Regions from separate parts of the Bacillus cereus group sp. RP43 genome, predicted to be linked through region 1. Evidence: predicted binding sites of a transcription regulator. Region 1 holds the regulator's gene; each other region holds the start of a gene.

Region 1 (4,296 bases):
ATATTGAATTCGTTCCATAATACGGGCCGCTTTCATCTCTTCTGCTTCACCGCGCTGTGTATACGTTAAATGATGTTCTAACTGTTTGAAATCAAAGTTAGACGTAAAGAACGTCGGTAAGTTTTCTAACATACGGAATTGCAAGATCGCACCGAGAACATCGTCACGTACAAAACTTGACATTGCTTCCGCTCCGATATCATCTAACATTAATACTTGTACGCGTTTTACCGCATCAATCTTTTCCCCAATCGTATTATCTTGAATCGAACTTTTAATTTCACGTAAAAATTCCGGGAAGTATACAATCATCGAACTTATTTTCTTTAGAGCAAGCTCATTTGCAATCGCCCCTAAAAGATATGTTTTCCCTACACCAAATTTACCGTAAAGATATAAGCCCTGCACTTTTTTCCCTGGTTCATATGCACGTAAAAATTCATTCGCTGCACCAATCGCCTCAATACGTGCATCTAAACCTGAAGGGTCTAAGTTTTCCATAGACGCCTGTAAAATATCATTTGGCATATACACGCTTTGAACGAGTTTTTCATGTTTCTTTCTCTCATCATACGCTACTTTTCTTACGCAGCGATCGTATTGAATATCAATCATCTTACCTTGAATGACAAGCTTCGGCTCATATCCTTGCAGCATATTTTTACATGACCCTAAATTTGGACAATCAGCGCACCCTACACTTTGTCCAATGTATTCATATAACTTCACAAGACTTCGTTCAATCATCGAAGTCGTTACTTCACCTTTATGTTCGTCTATAAATTCTTTCACACGTGGGTGCGCCATTACTTCCGCTTTTAACACTTCATATCTATTTTTAAAGTTTTTATTTTCCATTAACTTCGCAAACGAATTTTGAATATGCTCCATTTCCTCACCTCAAAGAGCGTTCATTCTCTTCTATTAATCACGCTTATATTTTTTCAATACTTCTTCTAATCGTTTTCGTTCATCTTCTAACATACTTGCCTTTTTTTCCACACTTACGTCATTTTCCACAGTTTCTTTCGCTTGTTCTTTCGGTTCTTCTTTAAGCCAATCAGGCACCATTTCTTTACGCACCGTTCTCTTAGCTGTTCGGCCTTTCTTCTTCGTCTCGGCCCACTCTTGATATTGACGATTCTCTTCTTTCGCTAGCGCCATTGCTTCGCCTACTGTACCGACCTTTTTTCGTGCCCAATGTCCAGCAATCTTCTCGACATACGTTTTAGCAAGCTTCATATCTGAGCGTAGCATAACGTAATAAATAAGTACATTCACAACCCCTGGCGTTAATTTTTGATTTATCATTACATCCTCAACGATTTGCAAGTCCGCTTTCGTTGCCTCTGCACCGCCTGAAATCTCTTTCAATAGTTGTTTTGGCGAGATTTCCTCTAACTGCTTCATTAGCATCTCTTCTTGCGTAGATGGCTCTTTCTCTTTCATTGTACGAGCAGCATGAGGTTGCACCCTTTCACTTAATACAGGTAGTGCTTGACCATTTTCAAATTGATACCAATCGCGTGCTCCCTTCCGAAGCCTTTCGATATCAATAGTTTGCCTCTCTGTCACTGCGCCAAGAACGATATTTTGCATCGATAACACATCCACACCGTACACATAAGCGAGTGTAATGACACATTCTCGCACTTGATCTGTAATCGCCTTTTTAGGAACAAGCGCTGATAGTCCGTCTACAAATAAAGAGAAATCAAAGAAATCATTCCAAACTTTCGGTGCATCCCCATTCTCGTTATTTGGCATAGTTGTCGTTTTCGGGATACGCAGTTCTTCTTGCGCATGTTCAAACTGACCTGGGTTAAACGAATCAAATACATCGTTGAAGGAGCGCGTAACATTTTCATAAGAAGCAAAATCGAATTCTTCCTCTAAGAAATATTGCTTTACTTGGTTGTATTTTGTCCGACTCAAGCGATTATATAAAAAGATACTTAAAACAATATCATCAAAAAACTGCTTCGGAGATAAAGGTGGTTGCAATTCATATATAAACATTCGAATATCTTTTTCTTTCTTAATATATACATTTAAAAGACCAATCGCTTCTAACTTTACTCGTTCCCCATATATTTCAGGAAGTTGCATTTGCATAGTCACCATAAGGGAGTGATGTGTATTCTCTTTTCCAAACACACGATCTTGCTCTAACTCTCCCCATAGCGTCATGTATAAGCTAAAAGCTCTACTACCTATTAACGGCTGATACAACATCGTTAATACTTTCCGGTCGTAATTATGTAACAACCCTTTTGCACTTACTTTATAACGATCAATCGGCAATAGCTCCATCCATGACTGTTTTTCCATTCTTGCTTTTCCTTTCTCTCATCCAATCTAACCTATATTTCACTCGTTCTATCCTTATTATATAATTTATTAGCGAAAAAGAGCTATTAGCTTCCGCTTCTAGCTCTCTTATCTCGTTTACTTACAGTATATAAAGAGGTTCTTTCTACTCTCTCTCTTTTTGCAGTATATCTTTTAATTCTTCAATAAATACATTTAAATCTTTAAATTGACGATACACAGAAGCAAAACGTACGTAAGCAACATCATCAATATCACGAAGTTCTTCCATAACAATTTCACCAATCATATCACTTTTCACTTCTGATATACCTAAGTTACGAAGTTCACGCTCCACACTTTGTGTTACTTCCTCTAACTGCCTTAAAGATACAGGTCTTTTTTCACACGCTTTAATTAAACCGCGTAAAATTTTCTCTTTATTAAACTCTTCTCGTGTTCCTTCTTTTTTAACAACGATAAGAGGTGATTCTTCTACTCTTTCAAATGTCGTAAAGCGACTTAAACAACTTTCACACTCTCTTCTTCTTCGAATAGAGCGCCCCTCGTCTACCGGACGCGAATCTAACACTCTTGTGCCATTATGAAAACAGGATGGACAACGCAATTCATTCACTCCTTTACAATATAATCTTTATTCTTCGCTACTCACCTACATGTGAAAATATATATACAATATTATATAACTCATTCTTCTACAATGACCACTCTAAGTTATTACATATCGTGATCCTATTTTATATAAACTAAAAAAGAGGTGCATTATACACCTCTTTACATTTTAAATCAATTATGTTCTTTTTTAAAGAGCTTTTGTTTCTCTCTGCTTAATTTCGAAGCTACCAGTGCCTCGAGGAAGCTCGATGCTCTCACGCGTTTTCGCGTTTAAACCTTCTGCAATATATTCTGCAGCAACATTTGGATCAATACGATCCCCACAAGTATAAACATCAATACTTGCGTAACCGTGCTCCGGAAAGCTATGAATTGTTAAATGTGATTCCGAGATAATTACTACTCCACTTACACCTTGTGGTGCAAATTTATGGAAAGCAACCTCACGCACTTCAGCACCAGCTCTCAGTGCTGCATCCACAAATAATTGTTCAATATACGGCATGTCATTAAGCTTGTCGAAATCGCAATCCCAAAGTTCAGCGATCACGTGACGACCCATCGTATCCATAGTATCCATTCTACAGTTCCCCCTTGTAAATTTATTCTAACTGTTCGAATTGAAAACTAATTTGCAATTTGGCTTGCTCCACTACCACGGGGGAAAGTTAGTCCAGAGAGGTCCTAACCCTTTAAGTAGTGACTACGTACCTCAGCTCTTAAGTTTACGAGTGTTAGTATACTTTGTTTATTTTCATTTTGCAACAACAGTTTTTTCGATTTTCTGTCATAATTTCCTCTTTACTTTTCCCCAAAAAAAATAAATGATTCACAAATACAGTAATCACAACGTTTTTTGGTCTGTCCACTATTTGAAAATATACTCCTATAATTTTTTTCTTTTCAGAAAAAAATAAAAAAAGAAGGCAAATATTCACTTGCCCTCCCCCTATTTCACTTAAATATGTTGTACATTTTCTTGTTTTGCTAATTCATCTACAACTAACGTTACAAGATCTACAACACGACGAGAGTAGCCCCACTCGTTATCATACCAAGCAAGTACTTTCACTTTACGCTCACCCATTACCATTGTAGATAAACCATCAATAATAGCTGAGTGTGTATTTGTATTAAAGTCGATAGACACTAAAGGCTCTTCGCTGAATTCTACAATTCCTTTTAACGCACCGTTTGCAACAGTTTTGAATGCTTCATTAATATCTTCAACTGTTACATCACGTTTTACGTCTACTACTAAATCAACAAGAGACACGTTTGGTGTTGGTACACGAAGTGCCATACCATGAAGTTTTCCGTTTAAGTGCGGAAGAACTTTTGCAAGCGCTT
Region 2 (4,296 bases), 1.0 Mb from region 1:
TTTGATTGGAACTTGTTTTCGGTACAAGCGTTGTACTTAATGTGTACCCGCTAGGTAAGCGTGTTTTCACATTTCGTAAAAAACGATTATACGCTTCGCGATCTTCAGGTGCCACACTCTCGAAATCGAAATGAATGTCTCTCATACCATATTTTTCAGCTGTTTGCAAAATGTTAGTAATGAACTTGTTTTGAATTGTTGCATCGCGTAAAATAACCGAAGTCAGATCGGCACTGAAATTTCCATTTTCGATATTTGTAATAACGAGCATAGGGATGGTTTTACCTTGCGTTGCAATATTAGCGATTTTCGCTGTTTCTGTTGGTTCTTTTAAAGTGCCGTCTCTTTTTGCTTCAAAGCTGAAGTAGGCTAAATATGTTAAAAATGGATTAATAGCACGTGTAGCATTTACTAAACTTTCTTTTATCGGTATTGTTGAAGGTTGTAAATAAGCGATGGATTCTACTGCTCGTTTTGTACCTTTTGGTATATATAATTGTTGTCCGACATGGAGAATAGATTTTAATGAAAGGTTATTAACTTTAGCTAAACTAGCGAGAGGAACGTTATACGTTTGAGAAATTCGATAAAGGCTGTCACCAGGCTGTACATAATAGTTATTGCCTTTCGTATTAACGATAAGTGCCTGACCAACAACGAGTGTTTCAGCTGGATTTAGTCCATTGTCTTTTACAATTTCTCCAGGTGTAGATCCGTACTTTGATGCTAAACCATAAACACTATCACCGCTACGAACAGTTACAATTTGGATCATGTGCTTGCCCCTTTCGGTAAAAGATTCACTGTTTTTATTTTATTTTTGATTCCACTGTATTATGATTAAATGTATGCAAGGTAGCAGAAGTGAAAGAAGGCGAATAGAAATGTTTGTAGCAGAATATGAAGTTGAAATCCGCTATGCGGAAACAGACCAGATGGGTGTTGTTTACCATTCAAACTATTTAGTGTGGCTGGAACTTGGGCGCACTAAACTTATACAAGAATTAGGATTTTCATATGTTGAAATGGAGAAAGAGGGAATTATTTCTCCTGTATTAGACTTGCAAATTTCATATCGTAAAGCGATGCGTTACGGAGAAAAAGCAATTGTGAAAACGTGGATTGATACTGTGAGCCCGCTTCGTGTTGTATATGGTTATGAAATATATAACGGTGATGGTGAGCTTTGCATTACTGCAAGTACAACGAATATTTGTGCGAAAAAAGAAGGGTTCCGCCCTGTATCATTTAAAAAATTATATCCTGAGTGGTATGCGAAATATGAGGAAATTAAAAAGAAATAAAAAAGCGTGGCAGAAGCCACGCTTTTTTTATTTTTCATAATTAAATTGAGGGAAATCATCACCGTCGTTAAGTGTAACAGATAAATTATGTCCATCGAAGAACCACTCATCATCGCCTTCAATAAAGAAGTTAATACCTTCTTCTTGAGTTTGAACAGCAGGATGTGCAGGGTCATCTTTACGAATACCTAAAGAAAGTCCTTTTTGCACAGTACTGCAACCGCCGTATTGTACGAAAAGGCGTAGTGTTTCACCCGATTGTAAGTTTAATTCGTTTTTATACCATTGTGCTGCTTCTTTTGTTACGGAAAGATTCATGTATAGTTCCTCCAAATTATGTTGCTTTTTCTTAAGTATAAAAAATAACGCAAAAAGACGCTATTAATATGCTTCACGTTTTCTTTTTGCGTTATGTGGGTTACGATCTTATTTTTGCTTTTTTGAAAAGTTTGCTTTTGGTTCAGTTTTATTTATAATTCGTCCAATATTTGCACGGTGTTTATAAATAACCATACCAGCTAATAAACACATCGCAATAATGAAGATTTTATCCCCGCTAACAATTGATGCAATAACAGCAACGACAGCTGTTACCATAGAAGAAAGTGATACGTATCTTGTTGTAAATAAAAGGGTGAAAAATACAACAGCTAATATTGCAAATACAACTGGTGAGTAGCATAATAGCACGCCAGCAGAAGTTGCAACTGCTTTCCCTCCGCGGAATTTTGCGAAGATTGGATAGACATGTCCAAGAACAGCGGCTAATCCAAACCATAGTGGGTGCGTATCTAATCCGAAAATAATCGGTAGAGCTGTTGCTAATGTGCCTTTTAAAATGTCAGCAATTGTAACGATAAAACCTGCTTTTTTCCCTAATGTACGGAATGTATTTGTTCCGCCTAGATTACCGCTTCCATGCTCACGAATGTCGATTCCATAACCGATTTTTCCAACGACTAATGCAAATGGAATCGAACCGAGTAGATAGGCAACGATAAATAAAAGATATGTAATAACCATGAGTTCAGTCTCCTTTATACAAATGTGTTGATAAAGGGTAAAAAGAGTTTTTCCCGTATATTGTACCATACATTTGTAAAGAGCACATTTCTTTTTTATAAATGAAAAAGTCATTAATTTTTAAAAAAACTTTCACAGGAATGTTACATTTTTCACAAAAACACTAGAACTATATGTTGTATGATTTTAATCAAAAGACAACAACATGTTGGTGGAGGGTTATGAATGTTGAAACAAAATGTACGTGGAGAAGAATTAATGAAAGTATTTGAGACAATTATCCACGGTAATGAACAAGATTTAATGCAGGAAAATGCAAATGTAGATGGTCGATCTCCAATGGGAGTAATGGGAACGTTCGCATCTGAGAGCGCAAAGTATTATGCAGTAGAAAAATTATTATCAGATCAAGTGAAAAAAGCGATAGATCAAAATATATTATATCCACATGATTTAGATTTTTATGCAACAGGAACGACGACTTGCTCGCAAATTCCGTTAGCGCAAATGCTAGCTAATGGTTTTCATACTGGACATGGACATATGAGACAACCGCAAGACATTAAAAGTGCGTTGGCGCTTTCTTCAATTATTTTTCAGGCGAATCAAAATATGCAGCACGGTGGTCAATCGTTTGCACTCTTTGATATTGATTTAGCGCCGTATGTGAGAAAAACAGTAGAGAGACATAAAAAACGACTACAGTCATATCCGCTTACGAAAGAACAAATAGAGGAATTTGCATGGAAAGAGACAGAAAATGATACGTATCAGGCGTGTGAGGCTTTCGTTCATAATTCAAATAGTATGCATAGTAGGGGCGGGGGACAAGTACCGTTTATTTCTATTAACTATGGAACAGACACATCGAAAGAGGGAAGGCTTTTAATTAAGGAACTTTTAAAAGCGACGCAAGCTGGACTTGGTAAAGGGGAAACACCGATTTTTCCTATTCAAATTTTCAAAATGAAAAAAGGCGTGAACTTTGAAGAGTGTGATCCGAACTATGATTTATTTGAATTAGCGTTAGAAACGACCGCTGAGCGATTATTCCCTAACTTTTCGTTTTTAGATGCTCCGTTTAATGCTGTGCATTATGATGGTCGACCTGAAAGTGAAGTATGTTATATGGGGTGTCGTACTCGTGTTATGTCTAATATACATGGAGAAGAAACAGCAATTGGAAGAGGGAATTTATCGTTTACTTCTATTAATTTAGTGAAATTAGCGCTAATTAGTGGTTCAAAAGAAGCGTTTTTTGAAGCGCTAAGTTATTACTTAGATTTAGGCGTTAAGCAATTATTAGAGAGATTTGCTTATCAATGTACAAAGAGAGCAAGAGATTTTCAGTTCTTATATTCACAAGGTGTATGGCGTGGTGGAGAGTCGTTACAACCTGAAGATGCTGTGGCACCGATTTTAAAACAAGGGACGTTAAGTCTTGGTTTTATCGGTCTTGCAGAATGTTTAGTAGCGTTAACTGGAAAACATCATGGAGAAAATGAAGAATCGTGGAAGCTTGGATATGAAATTATTTCCTTTATGAGAGAGAGAATGGATAAGGCGATGGAAGAACATCAACTCAATTTCTCTGTAATTGCAACGCCAGCAGAAGGGTTATCAGGAAAGTTTGTGAAAAAAGATAGAGAAGAATTTGGTGTAATTAGCGGTGTGACAAATCATAATTATTATACAAATTCGTTCCATGTACCGGTGTATTACAATATTCAAGCGATAGATAAAATTCGATTAGAAGGACCGTTCCACGCTCTTTGTAATGGCGGACATATTACGTACATTGAACTAGATGGTGCAGCTGTGCATAATCAAAAAGCGTTAAAGCAAATTGTACAAGCGATGGCGCAGTACGGAGTAGGGTACGGTTCAATTAACCATCCTGTCGATCGTTGTAAGTGCTGTAGTTATCATGGCATTATCGGGAATGAATGTCCGAGCTGCGGAAATGAAG
Region 3 (4,296 bases), 3.0 Mb from region 1:
GTAACTGATCGATTGTGTCGGAGCGATTGCAAGACGATATGAGTTGTATAAACCATTCTTCTGTACTTGCTCTTTTAAACTTGTCCAATCTTCTTTTGTTGGAATATGAATTCCTTCAAATAATTGCTGAACTTTTTCAGTTACTGGGCTGTAATCTGTCGTTTCATACTTTTCAAAGTATGTGCCGTTTGCATAATCAGACTTATCGAAGTCTTTAAATGTCTCGCCTTTTTCTTTAGCGATTTCCATACTTTTCTCAATCGAGTAGTAATTTAACATCATAAAGAATGTACGAGCGAATTCTTTCGCTTCTGCACTTTCATAACCGATTTTATTTTTTGCTAAATATCCGTGTAAGTTCATTGCTCCAAGTCCAACTGAATGAAGCTCATCATTTGCTTTTTTAACAGTTGGGGCATTCGGAATGATCGTCATATCAGAAACAGCTGTTAAAGCTTCCATTCCCGCATGAACTGCTTCACGAATTTCTTTATTTTCCATTACGTTTACGATATTTAACGATCCTAAGTTACAGTTAATATCACGACGGATAATGTCTTCTGTACCGTAATCATTTATTTCAGAAGTTTCTTGAAGCTGGAAGATTTCTGTCTCGAATGTTCAACCGAGTTCGCTACTCCTCAGTCCGTTGCTCATGCAACTGCTGTATGTCACCATACAGGACAGACTATATCATCACCTACAGCATTACCTGGTTAGGTGCTCCGCTTTTCGAACGCCAATCGCTTGCGCTCTACTCCCATAAGGGATAGTCGTTAGGCTTTTACTTATCTTAATCTTTCAGAAAGTCTCTTATTACTTTATGTTGTCCGATAACTCTGCTATACAAAATAATAAGATACATTCTGAACTTTTCTATTTTCATTCTAAGATAAGATTTAGCACGGTAGGTTACCTCAAACTTGAGGCTTTCCCCGTTTAACGGAGTTTTCGACTAGCATTTCTACTAGAAGGTGCTACATATTTAACACAAGTTCGACATCTTCACAGTTCCAATATCCTTCAGTGGATGCTGGTTATTTGCATTTGATTTAAACATTAAGTATGGGTAACCAGACTCAAGCTGAATCATTGCAATTTTAATAAGCATATCACGTGCACTAATATCTAGCGGCTTCTTCTTCACTTTCGGATTGCTCATTAATTCATCGTACATTTCGTCAATGTCAATATCATCTAAATGCTTGCCATATTCTTTAAACACCGTATAAGGCGCGAAAACATGGAAAGGTTCGTTTTTCTCAGCAAGCTCAAAGAACTTACTTGGAACGATAATTCCGATTGATAGAGACTGAATACGGCTCTTCTCGTCGGCATTTATTTTTTTTGTATCAAGGAATTCAATAATATCCCAATGGAAGATGTTTAAGTATACTGCGCCGGCACCTTTTCGTTGGCCAAGTTGATTCGCATATGAAAACGAATCTTCAAGCAATTTCATAACAGGTACTACACCACTTGCAGCGTTATCAATACCTTTAATTTGCTCACCACGTGCGCGTAGCTTAGATAAGTTTAAAGCTACTCCCCCGCCAATTTTTGATAATTGCATTGCAGTATTAATGTTAAAGCCGATTGAATTTAAGCTATCGTCCATCTCTAACAAGAAACAAGACACCATTTCTCCTCTTCTGCTTCTTCCCGCATTTAAAAAGGTTGGTGTCGCCGGTTGGTAGTTTTGTTTTACAATCATGCTTGCGAATTGTTTTGCCTTCGCAACATCACCGCGTCCTAAGTATAATGACACAATTGCTACACGATCTTCATAGCTTTCTAAGTATTGTTTTTGATCATTCGTTTTTAACGCATAATCTTTGTAGAACTTAGACGCTGCCATATAAGATTGGAATTCGAAGTTTTCACCATAAGCGATGTTATATACTTCTTCTACTTCCTCCAAGCTATACTCGTCCAGAACATTGTAATAGTAATCATGTTCTTTCATATACTCCATTCGCTCTGCCACGCTATTAAAAGGAACGGTATTCTCTCTAGCTTCTTCCATAAAGACTTCTAATGCCTCTTTATCTTTATGAAGCTGATAAAAACCGTCCTGCATTTGCGTGATTTCATTATTCAGTTCAATGTGTCGCAATCTCCCGCACCCTTTCTTTAAAATATTCTACATCATTATTTGTTCCAGATAACTCAAATTTTGATACAATAGGCACTTCATATTTAGTAGAAATTTTGTCAGCACTTGCACCAAACATGTCTCCCCAATTACGATTGCCACTTGCAGATACGCCTTTTAATTTTTCATTATTGCGTTCTAAAAAGTCTAAAACACGTTCCGGTACATTGCCAAAACCTGTTGTATACGTAATAAGAATAAAGTCTTCATCTAATACTAGAGCTTCATCAATTTGAACGGCCGGCATATTTAATTTGTGAATGAAACGCTTCACGTTTCCTGTCATAGAATCATATGCAACTAACATTTCCGACCCTCCCTCTCCAATCTATATTCTCTGTATGTCGTTTCTTGATTTCTCTATATATTGTATTACGTTTCAAAATAAGACACAAGATATATGTATAAATTCTTTCTTTTTTTAACTTTTACTTTTCGACATGACCGTCGATTTTTTTCAATACAAAGACTATGAAACAACATTCTAAAACTCATGTCAATAAAGTGCTTTTCAAAAAAGTTGTCAACGAATTTAACCTTATTTTAAAAAAAGTTAACAATATTTTTTGTCATAAAACAGTAAATGCTGGAGTAATATATTTCTCCAGCATCACGCAAAAAAGAACAGATATTAAACGATAATCTGTTCTAACAAACGATTACATTTATCAATTTTACTTTATTAAATATTATACATATTCTTTCGTTCCTCGTTACATACTAAAAGATAACTATTATAGAAAAAGATTATTATTATGGAACTTCAATTTATTTATGAAAAAAATTATTCAGGGTGCTCAATACGCAAAATATCTTTTACAAATATATGATGTGGATTCTCATCTTTATCGAGCATTGTACATACAGGAGCTTCTTCATCAAAGTATACGATCATTCCTTCTACGTACTGATATGTATGTTGAACTTGTACCGTTACTTTAATTTCTACTGCTTGTTCATACGCCCCTTTTATTTTCTGAAGCATTTTTGCTGAACATTTTCGTTTCTCTGGATACATAACCATTCCCATAAACCTATTCCCAGCTCTATCTTTCCACATATAATCCCAATGTGGCAATATGCCTTGTTTAAAATCTCCCATAATTCTCCTCTCCTTTATCTTCGATTTATGAACGTGGTGTTTCTGAATATGTATAAATTACCTGTCCACCGCGCTGTGCGTTCCCGATAATATGTTTAAAATCTTCTCGATTTACAACAACTTCTCTGAACGTATAAAATACATCTTTTGTCGCAACATACTCCTTTATTTCATCATTTTTCAGCTGATCCAAAATTGTATTTGCTAATTGTTTATCCATGTATTTCACCTCTCTGCAATAGTTTATTTTATCGCATCTTCTATAGGTCGACAACGGTAAAATTATCCCTTTATTATTATGTAATTCACTTTCATTATTTTTATATCTATATCACTTTATTATATTCGCACTAAATATCATATACTAACATAGCTACTTCTCTATATCAAACTTTTTGACACTCTGTATACGCCACTGTTTGTTATTTTATTTTATGCTACAATATACACATAGAACTAGGAGGGATACTATGATTCGGAAAGCAAAAAAGACAGATGCGGTAGGAGTAGCACCTTTACTGTATGACGCTCTGCACGAAATTGCTGAAAAAATCACAGGTAGCACAATTGAAGCAAAAGTAATACTAGGACTTGAAACATGGTTCACAAAAGAAAATAATCGATTGAGCTATGAAAACTGTTTAGTGGCTGAACAAGATGGAAAAGTAGTTGGGGTTATTGTCGTTTATCACGGTAGTGACACTGAACAACTTGATGCACCAATCATACACTACTTAAGAGAACTACATGAAGACGAATCCATTACGTTAGAAAAAGAAGCTGAACTTGATGAGTATTATATTGACACGTTGTCAGTTTCAAATATGTACAGTGGACGTGGCATTGGCTCTAAATTAATCGATGCAGCTGAACTTCATGCAACTGAAAAAGGGCATGAAAAAATCGCCTTACTTGTTAATTTAGAAAACAAACGCGCTTTTTCACTATATGAAAAACTTGGTTACAAAGAAGATAAAACCGTTATGCTCGTCGGTGAACCGTATGCCCATCTAATAAAAACATTACGGTCATTGGTTTC

The links. The regulator NrdR, encoded in region 1, represses ribonucleotide reductase genes. The targets are predictions, from matches to a motif close to AACACNATATATNGTGTT.
Positions count from the first base shown of each region.
Region 2: QCI75_RS09830 (anaerobic ribonucleoside triphosphate reductase) is a predicted target of NrdR. The motif match lies at 2,493-2,510, and genes of this name have one in related genera.
Region 3: nrdI (class Ib ribonucleoside-diphosphate reductase assembly flavoprotein NrdI) is a predicted target of NrdR. The motif match lies at 2,512-2,529, and genes of this name have one in related genera.

Region 1 covers NZ_JARVHQ010000001.1:845,892-850,187, reverse strand. The annotation lists gene dnaI (primosomal protein DnaI) at 1-891, opposite strand, end outside; gene QCI75_RS04420 (replication initiation and membrane attachment family protein) at 925-2,331, opposite strand; gene nrdR (transcriptional regulator NrdR) at 2,477-2,938, opposite strand; gene speD (adenosylmethionine decarboxylase) at 3,134-3,517, opposite strand; gene QCI75_RS04405 (glyceraldehyde-3-phosphate dehydrogenase) at 3,905-4,296, opposite strand, start outside.
Region 2 covers NZ_JARVHQ010000001.1:1,863,048-1,867,343, forward strand. The annotation lists gene QCI75_RS09810 (glycoside hydrolase family 18 protein) at 1-775, opposite strand, end outside; gene QCI75_RS09815 (acyl-CoA thioesterase) at 885-1,304, shown strand; gene QCI75_RS09820 (HesB/YadR/YfhF family protein) at 1,332-1,622, opposite strand; gene plsY (glycerol-3-phosphate 1-O-acyltransferase PlsY) at 1,731-2,327, opposite strand; gene QCI75_RS09830 (anaerobic ribonucleoside triphosphate reductase) at 2,553-4,296, shown strand, end outside.
Region 3 covers NZ_JARVHQ010000001.1:3,860,226-3,864,521, forward strand. The annotation lists gene QCI75_RS20140 (ribonucleotide reductase large subunit) at 1-606, opposite strand, end outside; partial or broken gene QCI75_RS20145 (ribonucleotide reductase N-terminal alpha domain-containing protein) at 989-2,116, opposite strand; gene nrdI (class Ib ribonucleoside-diphosphate reductase assembly flavoprotein NrdI) at 2,103-2,462, opposite strand; gene QCI75_RS20155 (hypothetical protein) at 2,940-3,257, opposite strand; gene QCI75_RS20160 (hypothetical protein) at 3,283-3,477, opposite strand; gene QCI75_RS20165 (GNAT family N-acetyltransferase) at 3,728-4,296, shown strand, end outside.